2 regions of the Marinobacter sediminum genome follow, and region 1 is predicted to be linked to the other one. Evidence: predicted binding sites of a transcription regulator. Region 1 holds the regulator's gene; the other holds the start of a gene.
What was found. Region 1 encodes LexA, which represses DNA repair genes until DNA is damaged. Its sites were predicted from a motif close to CTGTNTNNNNANACAG; they were not measured.

Region 1 (7,283 bases):
AGGCAATTTCCTCGCCCCGATAGCGAAGAATATGGTTCCAGATAACCTCCAGGCCATTTTTTGGAATCGGAAAAGGGCTGGTCATAATGGTGTCACGGACCCCATTACCGTTATCCAGAAGCTCAGCCGTCAGGGCGTTTTCCCGCGACTTTTCATATACATGCTCGGGGAACGCCGCTGTCCGTCGGGTCTGGTATACCGGCATAAAAAAGTCAGGACCATACTGTTCAAGCATCCTGATATGGCCGTCAGACAGCCTGTCCCGATAGAGATCAAGATTGTCTGCCGTGATCACAAACATGGCCTGATCATCAGGGAAAGGATTTACTTCTACTTCACCTTTGCGCCAAGTCTCCGGCGGTGTCTTGAGGCCCCCGGTCCAGGCGGGGATATTGCCCGTAGTATTCGCACCCCTTTCTGCGCCAACCGGTGTCAGCTTACCATCGAGCTGCGTGGCCTCTGCAGGCGTTACTCTGGACAGCACTTGCCCGGAAAATCCGAACAAAAACGCTGCAACACCAGCAAAAACGTGGTTCCGCATCTCTTACACCTCCAGAAATTCATGCAGTTAGACTGGCAACCACCAAATTAGGGGAGCCATGCCGTGGGGCCACACTGATCACCAGGTCCGCGGCCGGGCGCCTTTTTGCCAAATTCAAACGATCGTTTCAAGTGAATGATTGTTTCTTCTTGTGTAACGGAAGTGGTCACAGACTGGTGAAGAAATAGTTTGCAGGAAATGTTATAGTGGATGATTAATTTTCCGGGTTGAAAAGACCGCCTCGTGATCGCAGGTACCCTATGGCCTCACAATGGCATTCGCTGGTCTCACAAAAACTGTTTATGGCTCGAACCCTTCTGGGTTTGCTCGACCCCTCCATTAACTCCGCTGGCGGCCGAACGAACACAGAGGCGGAGCAGGCGTTAAGCCGGGAAGCCGCGATTCAGGGTTCTATTGAGCTGCTTCTGAGGTCTCGAACACTGCTGCTGGTTATGATCGCACGACTCTATCAATACCGGACAGAAGAGCCGGCCTCACTGAATGAGCTTGCCTCATTAATTGGCGAAGCAACCAGTGAAGTCGTGCGCTTACGCGAGTTCGAAAGCCGGGCCGGCAGCTGGTGGAACCACCTTGACCAGCTGGAAATGTCACAGAGCCGCCCACCAGCAACCCGGAAAACGGTCAGCGACGAGAATATTATTGCGGTCTCTGTAGATACCGGACCTGACCGGTCCGCAGCCTCACTGCAGAAGACACTGAGCGCAATGAAAACTTTTGCCGATGATCTGGAAGAGCAACACAGTGAGTGGTGATTGATCACTCAGAGGCGCCAGATCTCACCAACTGAAAGGTTTACCGAATGTCACCATCGTTTTTTGAAATTGTACAACTGAGCAACGGCGATTATGCCCTGCGCCGAATTGACGATGACAGCGCACCGCTAGTGAAGATTTCGTTTTCGGAAGAAGCCCGTGAAATGATGGAAGACCGGGATATGTCGGTTGCCAAGGCCATGATTGCAGCCGGCATCGAAGCGGTTGGCAATGTTGCCCATGACATTGACTGGGAAGAGGATGAACTGGAAGCTGCGGACGTCCAGCCTTCCTATACCCTTCACTGATCAACCCGCTCGGATTAGGTAAGAAACGTCCGTTCGGTCTGGCGCCGCGACTTTGCGCCGCCAGACTCTCCTGAATCATCGCTGACGAAGAACTACTCCGTGGCTGTTTCCTTTGGCAGACGCATTCTGCAGCGCCTCAAAGGATGTACGCCCAAGCTTACGGGTCCACATGACGACTGCATGGCAGGTTCCTGCACTCAGCGCTCTTTCGGCCAGTTGTTGAGCAGGATATTCGGTGGTGGAGCGAAGCACCAGTAGCTCACCAGCTACGATACCGTGCATTTTTTGCCACTTGCTCACCAGAGCCTGGGGCGGGTCAATCCAGGCCAGCCAGCGCTTTTCCTGATTCAACTGAGTCAGCATCGGAAGCAGCAACTGAAAATTCTCCACCTGCCCCTTTGGCAAGATAATCTCAGTCACATTACCAGCAACGGCCACATCGTCGAATTCATCCCTGCGTCGCGCACGGATGACAGAACGTCGCTCCGGTGTCGGCACCGAGTAGGACAGAGCACGTTGCTGATAAGCCAGATTCTGATTGAAGCTCAGTTGTTCCATGATTCACCCGCTTTCAAACTTGCTGTAGCGACCCGATGCGATCAGTGAAGATCAGAGCGACGGATCACACCCACTCCCAAACCTTCAATAAACAATTGTTGCTCGGTGAGATCGACCTCAATCGGAGCAAATTCCTCATTCTCGGCCACCAGATACACCTTCGAGCCTTCCTTGCGGAATCGCTTCACAGTGACCTCTTCTTCCCCAACCCGCGCAACCACGACCTGACCGTTATGGACATCCTGAGTACGATGAACCGCCAACAAGTCCCCATCAAGGATGCCGATATCCTTCATACTCATACCGCGTACGCGGAGCAGATAATCGGCGGACGGCGAGAAGAAGTCTGGCTGCAGTGTGACATGGTCTTCGACGTGTTCCTGGGCGAGAATGGGGCTGCCTGCCGCCACCTGGCCAATCACCGGAAGTCCCAGATCCTGCTCAGCCTCTGGCAAACGAATTCCACGACTGGCTCCGGGTACCATTTCAATGGCACCTTTGCGTGCCAAGGCACGTAAGTGCTCTTCAGCCGCGTTGGCGGAACGAAACCCGAGCTCTGCGGCGATTTCCGCACGCGTGGGTGGGTAGCCGGTCTCATCCAGATACCGCCGGATTATTTCCAGCACTTGGGATTGTCTTGCTGTCAGCTTCATCAAGCTACTCCATTACCGGGATAACCGGGTTTTGGACAGGTTTGAGCACCTTACCTGCCCCTGTTTTTTTATACAGTGATTTCACTATATACAGTGTTTTATCCAGTGTAAAGCCTGGCTTTGCTTTTTTCTGTCGGCGACGCAACCCCTTCTGTCCAAACGAATATGATATTGTTGGAAAACTTTTAGCCGCTTCTCAGGGAGTTTCATGACGCATCCCAGTGCCTGCAAAATGCCCGATATTCTCACCGTCAATGAAGGCAAGGATCGACGGGTCGGTATAGAAATCGAGCTGTCGGGTATCAGCTACGACGACCTGGTAGCGCGCGTGACGAAGTTTTTCGATGGGGAACCGACGCTGGTGTCCCGTTACGTCACCAAACTGGAAACCAGTCTTGGTACTTTTACGATTGAACTCGATTCGGACCCGATCAAGGAGCTGGATCTTGCGGATGACCGCCTGCCCGAATCCATACGGGATATTGGCGGACAAGCCATGGAGGTAATTGACGCGGCGGCTGAGCGTATTGTCCCGCTGGAAATTATCAGTCCACCGCTGGCCTTCAGAAAAGTCCACGAAATCGAATCCCTGGTGGATGATCTCCGTCAGGCCGGCGCTCTGGGTAGCCGTGAAGCGATTTATTATGCGTTCGGTCTGCAACTTAACCCCGAACTGCCCGATTTGCGTCCGTCGACACTGGTTCGCTATCTCCAGGCTTTTGCCGGGCTTTATGAATGGCTTAAGGCACGCCACCAACTCGATATCAGTCGAAAGTTGACCACCTACATAGAGCCATGGAGCACCAGGTTTACGGACCTCCTGATGGAGGATGATTATGCACCAGACCAGACCCAACTGATGCGGGATTACCTTGAGACCAACCCGAGCCGCAATCGCGCCCTGGACCTCCTGCCACTCTTTGCTCATCTCGATACGGATTTACTGCATAATTACGTTCATGATCCCCGCGTCAAGAGCCGCCCCACCCTGCATTACCGTTTGCCGGACTGCGACATTGACAACGTTTCCTGGCGATTTTCCAACGTCTGGAACGACTGGGTGATTCTGGAACAGATAGCAGCCAATGGCGCCGAATTGGCGGAGCTTCGGTCGCTATACCGTGAACGGCGTAAACTGAGCATCCACAACCTGACACACAGCTGGCAGGAAACGACAACCAAATGGTTGCAAAGCAAGGGTTATGTCTGATCAGGCGGGCACCAAAGAGGAGCTGCCAGGGCTGACTATCGGAATCAGTGGCCCGGCGAGAAAAGGCACTGCCCATCGGCTGATCAGCCTTGGGCTGAGACTGCATGGCGCCCGAACGCATTACATCAGGCCTGGCTCCCGAACGGACGTATCATTGCTGGACGGGCTCGTACTGTCTGGTGGCACCCACGTACATCCTGAGCGTTACGGACAGCAACCCCAGGTTACCGCCCGCTATGATCAAAAACGGGATTCAACTGATTACAGGCTTCTTGAACAGGCCGAACAGATTGGCATCCCGGTGCTCGGGATATGTCGTGGCGCACAGTTAATCAACGTGTTTCACGGTGGCTCCCTGTGCCAGAACGTGACACCGTTACGAGTGAATACGCGCCACCGCCCGCTGCTACTGCCGATGCAAACCGTAAGGCTGGTAACGACCAGCAGGCTCGGCCAGCTTATGCAGTCCCCCGTGATTGGTGCGAACCGGATTCACAGCCAGACCATAAAGTACCTCGGGCGCAATCTCAGGGTTGTCGCGGTAGACAACGACCTGTTCGTACAGGCTATCGAGAATACCCATGACCAATGGCTGATGGGGGTTCAGTGGCATCCGGAATATCTGTTATATCATGGGGGACACCGACGGATATTCAGGCAGTTCGTCCAGGCTGCGATGGCATTCAAGCTTTCACGCCTGGAACCGGAATCAGACGACGTCTGATATCAGCACCACTTCTCGAAGGGGAACTCTCTATGAACGGAAGGAACCGCATCGCCAGACTGGCTTTATCTTGCGCCCTTTTATTGCCGGGAATCGCACTCTCGGGCGAAGTCAGCCTGAGCGGACAGGGCAGCGTAAGCGTCAAGCCTGACAGCGCCCGTCTGCAGTTTACTGCCAGTGCGCAACACCAATTACCTCAGAAGGCAACTGAACAGGTAACCTCTAAGATGAGCCAATGGCGAGAGGCCATCAAGCAGTACCGGGCACAGCTGGAAGACTACTCGGACGCCAACGTAAACCTTTACAGTCGCATGGTGCCCAGTCCGGAGCGTGGCGAAGACCCGAGAAAGCAGGCCGTGGCATCACAAACAGTCAGTTTTCAGATCAGCGATCTGTCACTGCTGAACCCCCTGCTCGAACAAGCCCAGTCCCTGGGCCTGGATTATTACCTTGGTCCCAATCAGTTCTTTCACTCCGATCAGCGCCGCCTTGAACGCGAAGCATTGGCGGAAGCGATCGCCGATGCTAAAGAGAAGTGTGAGTTTGTTGCCAGCCAGCTGGAAAAAACCTGCGGTGATGTCGTCAGCATCAATGTTAATGGCGGTTTTCGGCCTGTGCCTATGATGAGGGCCGAAGCAAAAGGAGCCTCAGACACTGTTTCAAGTATCGGAGAGCGGGAGATTCAGGCTACGGTCAATGCAACGTTCGAGCTCGACTGATCTCAGAAATCCCGCGTGTAGAAGATGTCCAGAGAAGCGGCCAGGCCACTGGCTGCTTCCAGGTAGAAGTACCTCCCCAGGTCGTAACGCAATGCCACGGTAGTGATTGGTTCGAAGATACCGACCCCATAACGAACACTGAGCTCCTCAGTCAGGTAGCCACTAGCTACAATTGACGTTTGCTCGCCTGATCCCTCCGCCTCAAGCATCAGGTCGCGGACACCAAACTCTTCACCGATCTTCCCAGTCACTTTGCTGGCCTGAGTCAACCCCAATGACAGGGCTGCCTGTCCCATCTGTCCCTCTTCGCCCCGGCTTTGCGCAGGACGCCCCAGAATCACATAGGACAGCGCATCGGTCTGACTCATATCCGGGGTCGAAAATACTTCTGTGGCCGGGGACTGCACCGGGCCACTCAGGCGGATACCCGCCACTACCGACCCCACGGTTCGAATAGCCTCAATGTCCAGATACGGCTGGGTGAGGTTACCCACGAAAAGAATTCGTGCCCTACGCAGCTCCAGCTCCTGACCATAGGCGTCATACTGGCCATTCACCAGTTGGAGCGTGCCGCGGGTATCCATATCGTTGCCGATCCTCAGGCTGCCCTCGAGGTCGCCCTTAACGCCAAACGCAGCAAAAGTGACCCGATCTTCACCGACCACCACCGTCACATCCATCTTCAGGGAACGAATCACCGGCTCCTGTGGCTCTACGCCCACAATGACCTCATCGTCGGAAACTGACACTGCCTGCTCAGGCAGGCCTTTGATTTCGATGCTTCCCCGGGGGACGGCAACCTGCCCCGCGACGCTCAGTTCGCCCTGCCGGAAGGCGATCGTTAGATCCGGCTCCACTTCCAGCCGTGCGTATGGCTCCAGACTGAAAGGTACGCGCTTGCCACGGATGGTTAACTCACCTTCCGGTCTGTTCTCCCAGTCCAATGTGCCACCCACGATCGTTTCGCTTCGGGCGTTGCTCTTGATTCTGCCATTTATATCGGCGGAATAGCCGTTGAGATCCAGACTCAGAAACACATCATCCAGAGGCACCGGAAGCCTTGGATCGACCAGGCGTGCATTACTCAACGTAATTTCACCCTTTACCATCGGTTTCATCAGAGGACCCGACAGCTTCCCCTGACCTTTAACCTTGCCAGACACCCGCTCCAGCCCGGTAAATATTCCAGCCAGGGCGATGTCCAGGCCCTGAAGACTGAATTGCCCAGTCACCGTTCTCTCCGGGGTTGCCGGATCGACAGCCGTATTCACTGTCAGTTCACCCAGCTCTGGCCCCGATAGCCGAATATCCAGCTCCGCCTTTTCGGGTTGCAGGTTCAATCCGACAGTGAAGATTTCATGTTGCAGGGATTCCCACTCCTCATTAAGCAGCACCCGGAACTCCCCTTTTCCCGCATCCATCCGAACCTGGCCCCTTGGGCCTTCAGCCGCCATGGTAACGTCAATGCTACCGTTCAGCTGAGCCCGCCAGCGCAAGGCCTCCGGCATCAACGGATCAAGAGCCGCCGCCGGGAAGTTATTGATGCGATATGCAATCCGGGGTGTTGGCAACAGCACCTGATCTTCAGCACAGAACGAACTCTCCTGCCAGCTCCAGCAATGGGCGTCGAACGTCAGTTGTCCATTCTTCCGATAGGCTAATTTTGCTGGAGACTGAAGCCTCCAGCTCTGGTCCTGCTCCGGTATCTCAATCAGGCCACTGGCCAAGGCGCCTTGCCAGGCCGTCCATGAGTCGTCAAAACCGCCGCCAAACACGAGCCGAAGGTCTGCGTCCTCG
Region 2 (7,283 bases), 130 kb from region 1:
TCGCGTCCGCCCATGGACGTGGCGGTTCGGTCCATCACCCAGGCGAGGGTGTGCAGGTGGCCGCCCATGAGATTGATGTCTATTTCCAGATTGCGCCGGCTGGCAGCGTCCAGGATAACCGCCTCATCCCGCCGCTCCCGCGTCAGTTTCCGGATGTGGGGCAGGGCGGTGCGCTGGGTTTCCTTTGCGTATTGCAGCAGGCAGCCCGCGGCGCAGATGGCCAGGGTCAGGTCCTCGCAGCCAAACCCGGTAAGGTCCCGCACCTGCAGCTGGTGCGTAATCACCCGGCGTGCGGTGTCGGATTCGAACAGCCAGGGGCCCTGGCGTCGAATTCCCGTGAAGCCCTCCAGAACCTCTTCGTACGGGAAATCCTCACTGATCAGGATCTCGGCCGGACGCACCCGTTGGAGTTCGCCCTGCAGCGCTTCAAGGTTATCCAGCTCGGAGACGGCGAAGCGGCCACTGGAAATATCCAGCGAGGCAAACCCGAACTGCTCGCGATGGCTGTATATTGCCACGAGTAGGTTATCGCGGCGGTCTTCGAGGTAGGCGTCGTCGCTCAGCGTGCCGGGAGTAACAATTCTTACGACCTGGCGATCAACGGGACCTTTGCTGGTGGCCGGGTCGCCAATCTGTTCACAGATGGCAATGGATTGACCGGCCCGCACCAGCCGGGCAATGTACCCTTCAGACGAGTGAAAAGGAATGCCGGCCATGGGAATCGGGTTGCCACCTGATTGCCCTCGCGCCGTCAGGGTAATGTCCATCAGCTCAGCGGCTTTTTTGGCGTCTTCGTAAAACAGCTCATAGAAATCCCCCATGCGGTAGAACACCAGTTCATTAGGGTGCTGACCCTTGATCTTCAGGTACTGCTGCATCATTGGGGTGTGCTTGGAGAGATCGGTCTGAGCTGCTGACATGGACGGGTCCGGTTGCCTTGCTTTGGGTGGAGGCGTGAATTGTAAGAAAATAACGCCCGGGATGAAATGAAGGAGATCATTATGACTGGCAGTGATCAGGAATTGTTCGACGCCGGAGAGCGCCTTGGGGAACTGCTGGAACGCCAGGGACGTATGATTGCCACGGCCGAAAGTTGCACCGGCGGTTGGGTGGCCAAGGCACTGACTGACAAGGCAGGCTCATCCGCCTACGTATTCGGTGGTCTGGTCACCTACAGCAACCAGGCCAAACAGGAACTGCTGGGGGTGACCGGGAAATCACTGGAGGACCACGGTGCGGTCAGCGAACCGGTCGTTCGGGAGATGGTAGCCGGTGCTCTGGCTGCCACCGGTGCCGATGTGGCTGTCGCCATCAGCGGTGTCGCAGGCCCGGGCGGAGGCAGTGAGGAAAAGCCGGTGGGCACGGTCTGGTTCGCCTGGGGCGATAATCCGGCTTCCACCGAGGCTGTCGTTGAGCATTTTTCCGGTGACCGGGATCAGGTTCGGCGTCAGGCGGCGCTCTTCGCACTGCAGGGGGTCCGGGGGTTCCTGGAGGCGTCCTGACCGGTGCCGAATAGCGCGTATGCAACAATCAAATCAGTTTCACAAAAGAGGGGTTGGTCTGCTCATCGGGTTATGTTTTAATACTGTTCAAATATACAGGGAATTTGCTGTATCTGCTGTACAAGTTCCCGCACCATTATTCCGCGACCGGTCTTGAGTGATTACCGGCCGCTACGGCGACAGAGGGTTTTGCACTGATGGAAGACAACCGCAAGAAAGCACTAAGCGCAGCACTGAGCCAGATCGAACGCCAGTTCGGTAAAGGCGCCGTCATGAAAATGGGCGACCAGCCCCGCGAAGCCATTCCTGCGGTGTCCACCGGCTCTCTGGGGCTGGATGTTGCCCTGGGTATAGGCGGCCTGCCCTACGGTCGTATCTGTGAGATCTACGGCCCGGAAAGTTCTGGTAAAACCACATTGACCCTGCAGGTGATTGCCGAGGCTCAAAAGGCAGGTAAAACCTGTGCCTTCGTGGATGCTGAGCACGCTCTGGACCCGATTTACGCGGAAAAGCTGGGTGTTAACGTGGATGACCTGCTGGTGTCCCAGCCGGACACCGGTGAACAGGCGCTGGAAATCGCCGATATGCTGGTTCGCTCCAACGCGGTGGACGTCATCATCGTGGACTCCGTGGCGGCGCTGACTCCAAAAGCGGAAATTGAAGGTGAGATGGGCGACAGTCACGTAGGTCTTCAGGCACGGCTGATGTCCCAGGCACTGCGTAAACTCACAGGTAACGTCAAGCACGCCAACTGCCTGCTGATCTTCATCAACCAGATCCGGATGAAGATCGGCGTGATGTTCGGCAGCCCGGAAACCACCACCGGTGGTAACGCGCTGAAATTCTATTCTTCCGTACGCCTCGATATCCGCCGCATCGGTGCGGTAAAAGACGGTGACGAAGTCGTGGGCAACGAAACTCGCGTCAAAGTCGTCAAGAACAAGGTGTCTCCGCCGTTCAAGCAGGCTGAATTCCAGATCATGTACGGCAAGGGGATCTACCACATGGCCGAAGTTCTGGATATGGGTGTGAAAGAAGGCTATGTGGACAAATCCGGTGCCTGGTATGCCTACAACGGTGACAAGATTGGCCAGGGTAAGGCGAATGCCTGCAAGTTCCTGGAAGAGAACATGGAGATCGCCACCGAAATTGAAGCCAAGGTCCGCGACAAGCTGATGCCTAAGCCGGAGAAAAAGGAAAAGGCTGAGGAAGCACCGGCTGAAGCGAATGGTGAGCTGCTTTAAGTAGTCCTCGGGAGGCGTAATGGACACCAAAAAGAAATTGCTGGTTGTTGCCCATGCGCCTTCCCCGAATACTCTCAAACTGCGGGACGCGGTCGCGCAGGGTGCTCGCCACGAAGATATCGAGAACGTCGAGGTAACGGTCCTGGCACCCCTGGATGCAGGCCCTGAGGACGTTCTTGCCTGCGATGCCATTATCCTGGGCACCACTGAAAACCTCGGCTACATGAGCGGGGCTCTGAAGGACTTCTTTGATCGCAGTTACTACCCCTGCCTGGAAAAAACCCAGGGCTTGCCCTTTGCTTACTACATCCGGGCAGGGCATGACGGTACCGGTACCAACCGGGCGATTGAAAGTATCACCACAGGTCTTCGCTGGCGGCAACTCCAGGACCCCCTGATTTGCCGGGGCGAATACCGGGACGAGTTCGAGGAACAGTGTCGGGAACTGGGAATGTACGTTGCGGCTAGCCTGGACGCTGGCCTAATCTGAGAGACGTTTCAGTCTTCAGCTGGCAAACCGGTTGTAGAAGCCTTCGATTCGCGACAGAGCATTGTCGGCTGCACGTGAATAGCCTTTTTTATCCTGGCAATAACTGAACTGTACGCTAACCCGGAAACCAGTCTGAAATGGCTGGCATTCCACCACCCGCGCACAGACCCGCGATTCGCTGATGTACTTACCCTGAAAATCCATAAATAACCGGACCCCCGGTTCCACCGGGCGTGGACAAAGTACAGCCATACCGTAGCGATTAAGGTCCAGGCAGGTAACGGCTGTGGCCTGTCTGCCGCGACCAAACAAGCCGCGTTCCCGCAAATGTACTTTGAGGCAAGAGGCCGGGAAGCGATCCTTGATTCTGCGATCTGCGGAATCACTCGTCATACGTTGGCATCCATCGCGTGTCTTGTCTTTGTTATTGGCCGAACCGTTGGTTGGCTAAACCGTGGTCGGGAGATGAAGTGTAGTTCTCGGACATAGGTCTGAAAAATGACTGGCGGCTGTTTTGTGAACTGGCTAACAGTTTTGTGGAGCCCTGAAACGTTCCGAGAAATCTATACCCTGCACGCGACAGGGAGGGCTGCAGAATCTACAATGACCGGCCAATGATTCAACTGTTACAGGACCAAACCTTGAAGTCACTGTCTCTGCACCAGCTCTACAAAGCCTGTGTTCTGAAAGATTTGCCATTCAAAACCACCAGACAACTGGAGCCTCTGTCCGAAATCGTCGGCCAGAATCGCGCCCAGGAAGCGGTGCGCTTTGCGCTGGCTATGCCCCATGGTGGATACAACGTCTACGCGGTGGGCCGCAACGGTCTGGGTAAACGCACCATGATGCTGCGTTATCTTGAGCACCATGTGGATACCGATCAGCAAAGCCATGACTGGTGCTATGTGGCGAACTTCGAGGAGCCAAGGGTACCCAAGCTGTTGCAGCTGCCTGCGGGCCAGGGAACTCAGCTCAAGCAGGACATGGAAAAGCTCATGAGTCGTCTGGTGAAGGTGATTCCCCAGACGTTTGACAGTGACAGCTTTCTGGAGCGCTCCGAGCAGCTCAAGAACGAATACGGCAAGATGCAGGAAGACGAGCTGGAAAAGGTTGCGGCTCAGGCTAAACGAAAAAAGGTTCGCCTGACCGTTTCCACACCTGGCGGCTATCGGTTGGTGGCCATGAATGGTGAGGAGCCCCACACCGCGGAATCGTTTCAGGCATTGACGGAGGCGCAGCGGGACAAGTTCGAAGACGCCATCGACAAGCTTGAGAAAAAACTGCGTCAGGCACTTCGTAAGTTGGCCGACTGGGAGCAGGAGTATGCCGATAAGCAGCAGGCCTTGAATGAGGAGACGCTTGCGGGCATTTCCGGTCACCAGATCGACGAACTCGAGCAGAAATACAAGGATATGCCGGAGGTTGTTGCTTTTTTCGAGGCGGTACGGGCCGATCTGGCAGAGAATCTCGATATTTTCCTTGATGACAACGAGGAGCAGGCAGCGATCGCCTATGCGTCGCTGGACAAGAAGATGCCGAGACGTTATCTGGTCAACGTGCTGGTGCATCAGAAAACCAACGAAGTCCCCATGGTGGTTGAGGACAACCCGACCTACCACAATCTGTTCGGTTACGTGGAAAACGTCACCTTCAAAGGCACGGTTTTCACCGATTTCTCGCTGATACGCCCGGGCAGCCTGCATAAGGCCAATGGTGGTTATCTGTTGATGGATGCCATCAAGGTGCTTGAGCAGCCTTTCGTGTGGGATGGCCTGAAACGGGCGCTGCGTTCCAAGTGCATTCAGATCAACTCGCTGGAGCGGGAGCTGACCCTTTCCGGGACCATATCCATTGAGCCGGAAGCGGTGCCACTGGATGTGAAGATTGTGCTGTTTGGTGACCGTGAAACCTGGATGCTGCTGCAGGAATACGATTCAGAGTTCGCGGAGCTGTTTCGGGTAACCGCGGATTTCGAGAACGAAATGTATCGCTCCGATGACAGTCAGCTGCTGTACGCCAAGTTTATTGCCAGCCTCGTGAGCGAGAAGCAACTGCTGCACTGCTCGAACAAGGCCGTTGCCAGGGTGATCGAGCACAGCGCTCGTATGGCCGAGCACCAGAATCGCCTCTCCCTCCATGCAGCCAATATTGCCAACCTGCTGAGGGAGTCTGATTTCTGGGCCCGTCAGGCTGGAGCGAAGCTCATCCAGGATATTCATGTGGAGCGTGCTCTGGAAAGTGCCAAATACCGGGATAGCCGGATCCGTGACCAGTTTTACGATTCCATCCGAGATGGTTCAACGCTGGTGTCTACCAGTGGTACCTGTGTCGGGCAGGTTAATGCCCTGTCGGTACTCTCGACCGGTGGTTTTGAGTTCGGTCTGTCTAATCGTGTCACCGCAACCTGCTATTATGGAGATGGTGCGGTCATGGATATCGAGCGGGATGTGAAGCTGGGCGGTAACATCCATTCGAAAGGGGTGATGATCCTCAGCTCGTGGCTGGCCTCTCACTTTGCTGTGACGGATCCGATGCACCTGTCGGCGAGCCTCACCTTCGAACAGAATTATGGCGAAGTGGATGGCGATAGTGCTTCCCTCGCGGAGCTGTGTGCCCTGATTTCATCATTGTCGGGTGTGCCCGTGCGTCAGGACCTGGCCATCACCGGCTCGGTCAACCAATTTGGAGAAGTGCAGCCTATTGGTGGCGTAAATGAAAAGGCAGAAGGGTTCTTCGCGACCTGCCAGCTTACAGGTGGCCTGACCGGCACCCAGGGCGTGGTTGTTCCGGGCACAAACGTCCAGAATCTGATGCTGGACAGTGAGTTGGTCAACGCAGTGCGGGAAGGAAACTTTTCCGTGTATGCCGTTTCCCATCTTGAAGAGGCGGTTACGCTGCTGCTGGGCAAGCCTGCTGGCAAGGCGGATGATAAAGGCAGGTACCCGAAGCAGAGTGTTTTTGGCATTATCCAGCAAAGGCTTGAAAAAATGCGCGAGCACGAGCATCAGGAACATGCCCGAGATGCCAATAAAGACCCGTCAATTCATTGATCGGGCTCCATAAGAAAACGGACAGGAGAGAATACTTCCATGACTGATATCCAGCAGACTGTCTACGTAGTAGAGGACGACGAAGCGGTTCGTGATTCACTGGAGTTGTTGCTGAAATCTGACGGCAAGCCGGTGAAAACCTATGAGAGCGCGACAGCTTTCCTCAAGGATTACTCCGACAAGATGGCCGGATGCATCGTGCTGGATATCCGTATGCCAGGAATGGATGGTATGGAGCTTCAGAAGAAGCTGAACGAGCAGCACTCGATTCTCCCGATAATTTTTGTGACCGGGCATGGTGATGTGCCCATGGCGGTGGACGCCATGAAAGAGGGGGCGGTGGACTTTATCCAGAAACCCTATCGCGAGGAAGCTTTGCTGGAAAAAATTGAGGCGGCTCTAGAGCAGGATCTGGAACAGCGTAAATCCCTGGATGAGAAGCAGGAAATCATTCGCCGTATCAAGAGCCTTACGCCCCGAGAGCACGAGATCATGGATCGCATGATCGCCGGCCAGGCCAACAAGGTGATTGCCATTGAGCTCGAAATCAGTCAACGCACGGTGGAAATTCATCGCTCCAGGGTGATGCACAAGATGGGAACCCATTCCCTCGCTCACCTGGTTCGTATGGTCTTGTCCGTAAAGGACCTTATCGACGCGAAGTGATCCTGCCTGCATTATACGGTGACGTTTTCAACCGGCCCCGTTTATATGACTGAAGTTGTCAGTGAAAACTCGGAGGTGACGGTTCTGCTTGTGGATGACAATCCGCAGAACCTCAAAGTCCTCTATGAGACCCTTAAGGACAAAGGCTATCGCCTGCTGATTGCCAATGAGGGGGACAAGGCCCTGGATCTGGCGCACCGCCATCAGCCCGAAGTAATCCTGCTTGATATCATGATGCCGGATATGGATGGCTATGAGGTGTGCGAACGCCTCAAGGCCGACCCGGAAACGGCAGACTGCGCCGTGGTTTTCCTCTCTGCTCTGGATGATC

Region 2: the regulator LexA is predicted to act here: its motif matches at 1,586-1,601, upstream of recA (recombinase RecA).

The regions. Positions count from the first base shown of each region.
Region 1 covers NZ_JAGTWY010000001.1:691,120-698,402, reverse strand. Annotated here, with positions in the region: gene KFJ24_RS03400 (DUF1329 domain-containing protein) at 1-541, opposite strand, end outside; gene KFJ24_RS03395 (DUF6586 family protein) at 802-1,314, shown strand; gene KFJ24_RS03390 (hypothetical protein) at 1,362-1,622, shown strand; gene KFJ24_RS03385 (cell division inhibitor SulA) at 1,698-2,180, opposite strand; gene lexA (transcriptional repressor LexA) at 2,222-2,836, opposite strand; gene KFJ24_RS03375 (amidoligase family protein) at 3,042-4,043, shown strand; gene KFJ24_RS03370 (gamma-glutamyl-gamma-aminobutyrate hydrolase family protein) at 4,036-4,767, shown strand; gene KFJ24_RS03365 (SIMPL domain-containing protein) at 4,800-5,486, shown strand; gene KFJ24_RS03360 (translocation/assembly module TamB domain-containing protein) at 5,489-7,283, opposite strand, start outside.
Region 2 covers NZ_JAGTWY010000001.1:565,640-572,922, forward strand. Annotated here, with positions in the region: gene mutS (DNA mismatch repair protein MutS) at 1-920, opposite strand, end outside; gene pncC (nicotinamide-nucleotide amidase) at 1,002-1,502, shown strand; gene recA (recombinase RecA) at 1,700-2,746, shown strand; gene KFJ24_RS02815 (flavodoxin family protein) at 2,766-3,236, shown strand; gene KFJ24_RS02820 (PilZ domain-containing protein) at 3,252-3,629, opposite strand; gene KFJ24_RS02825 (Lon protease family protein) at 3,878-6,286, shown strand; gene fixJ (response regulator FixJ) at 6,326-6,952, shown strand; gene KFJ24_RS02835 (ATP-binding response regulator) at 6,998-7,283, shown strand, end outside.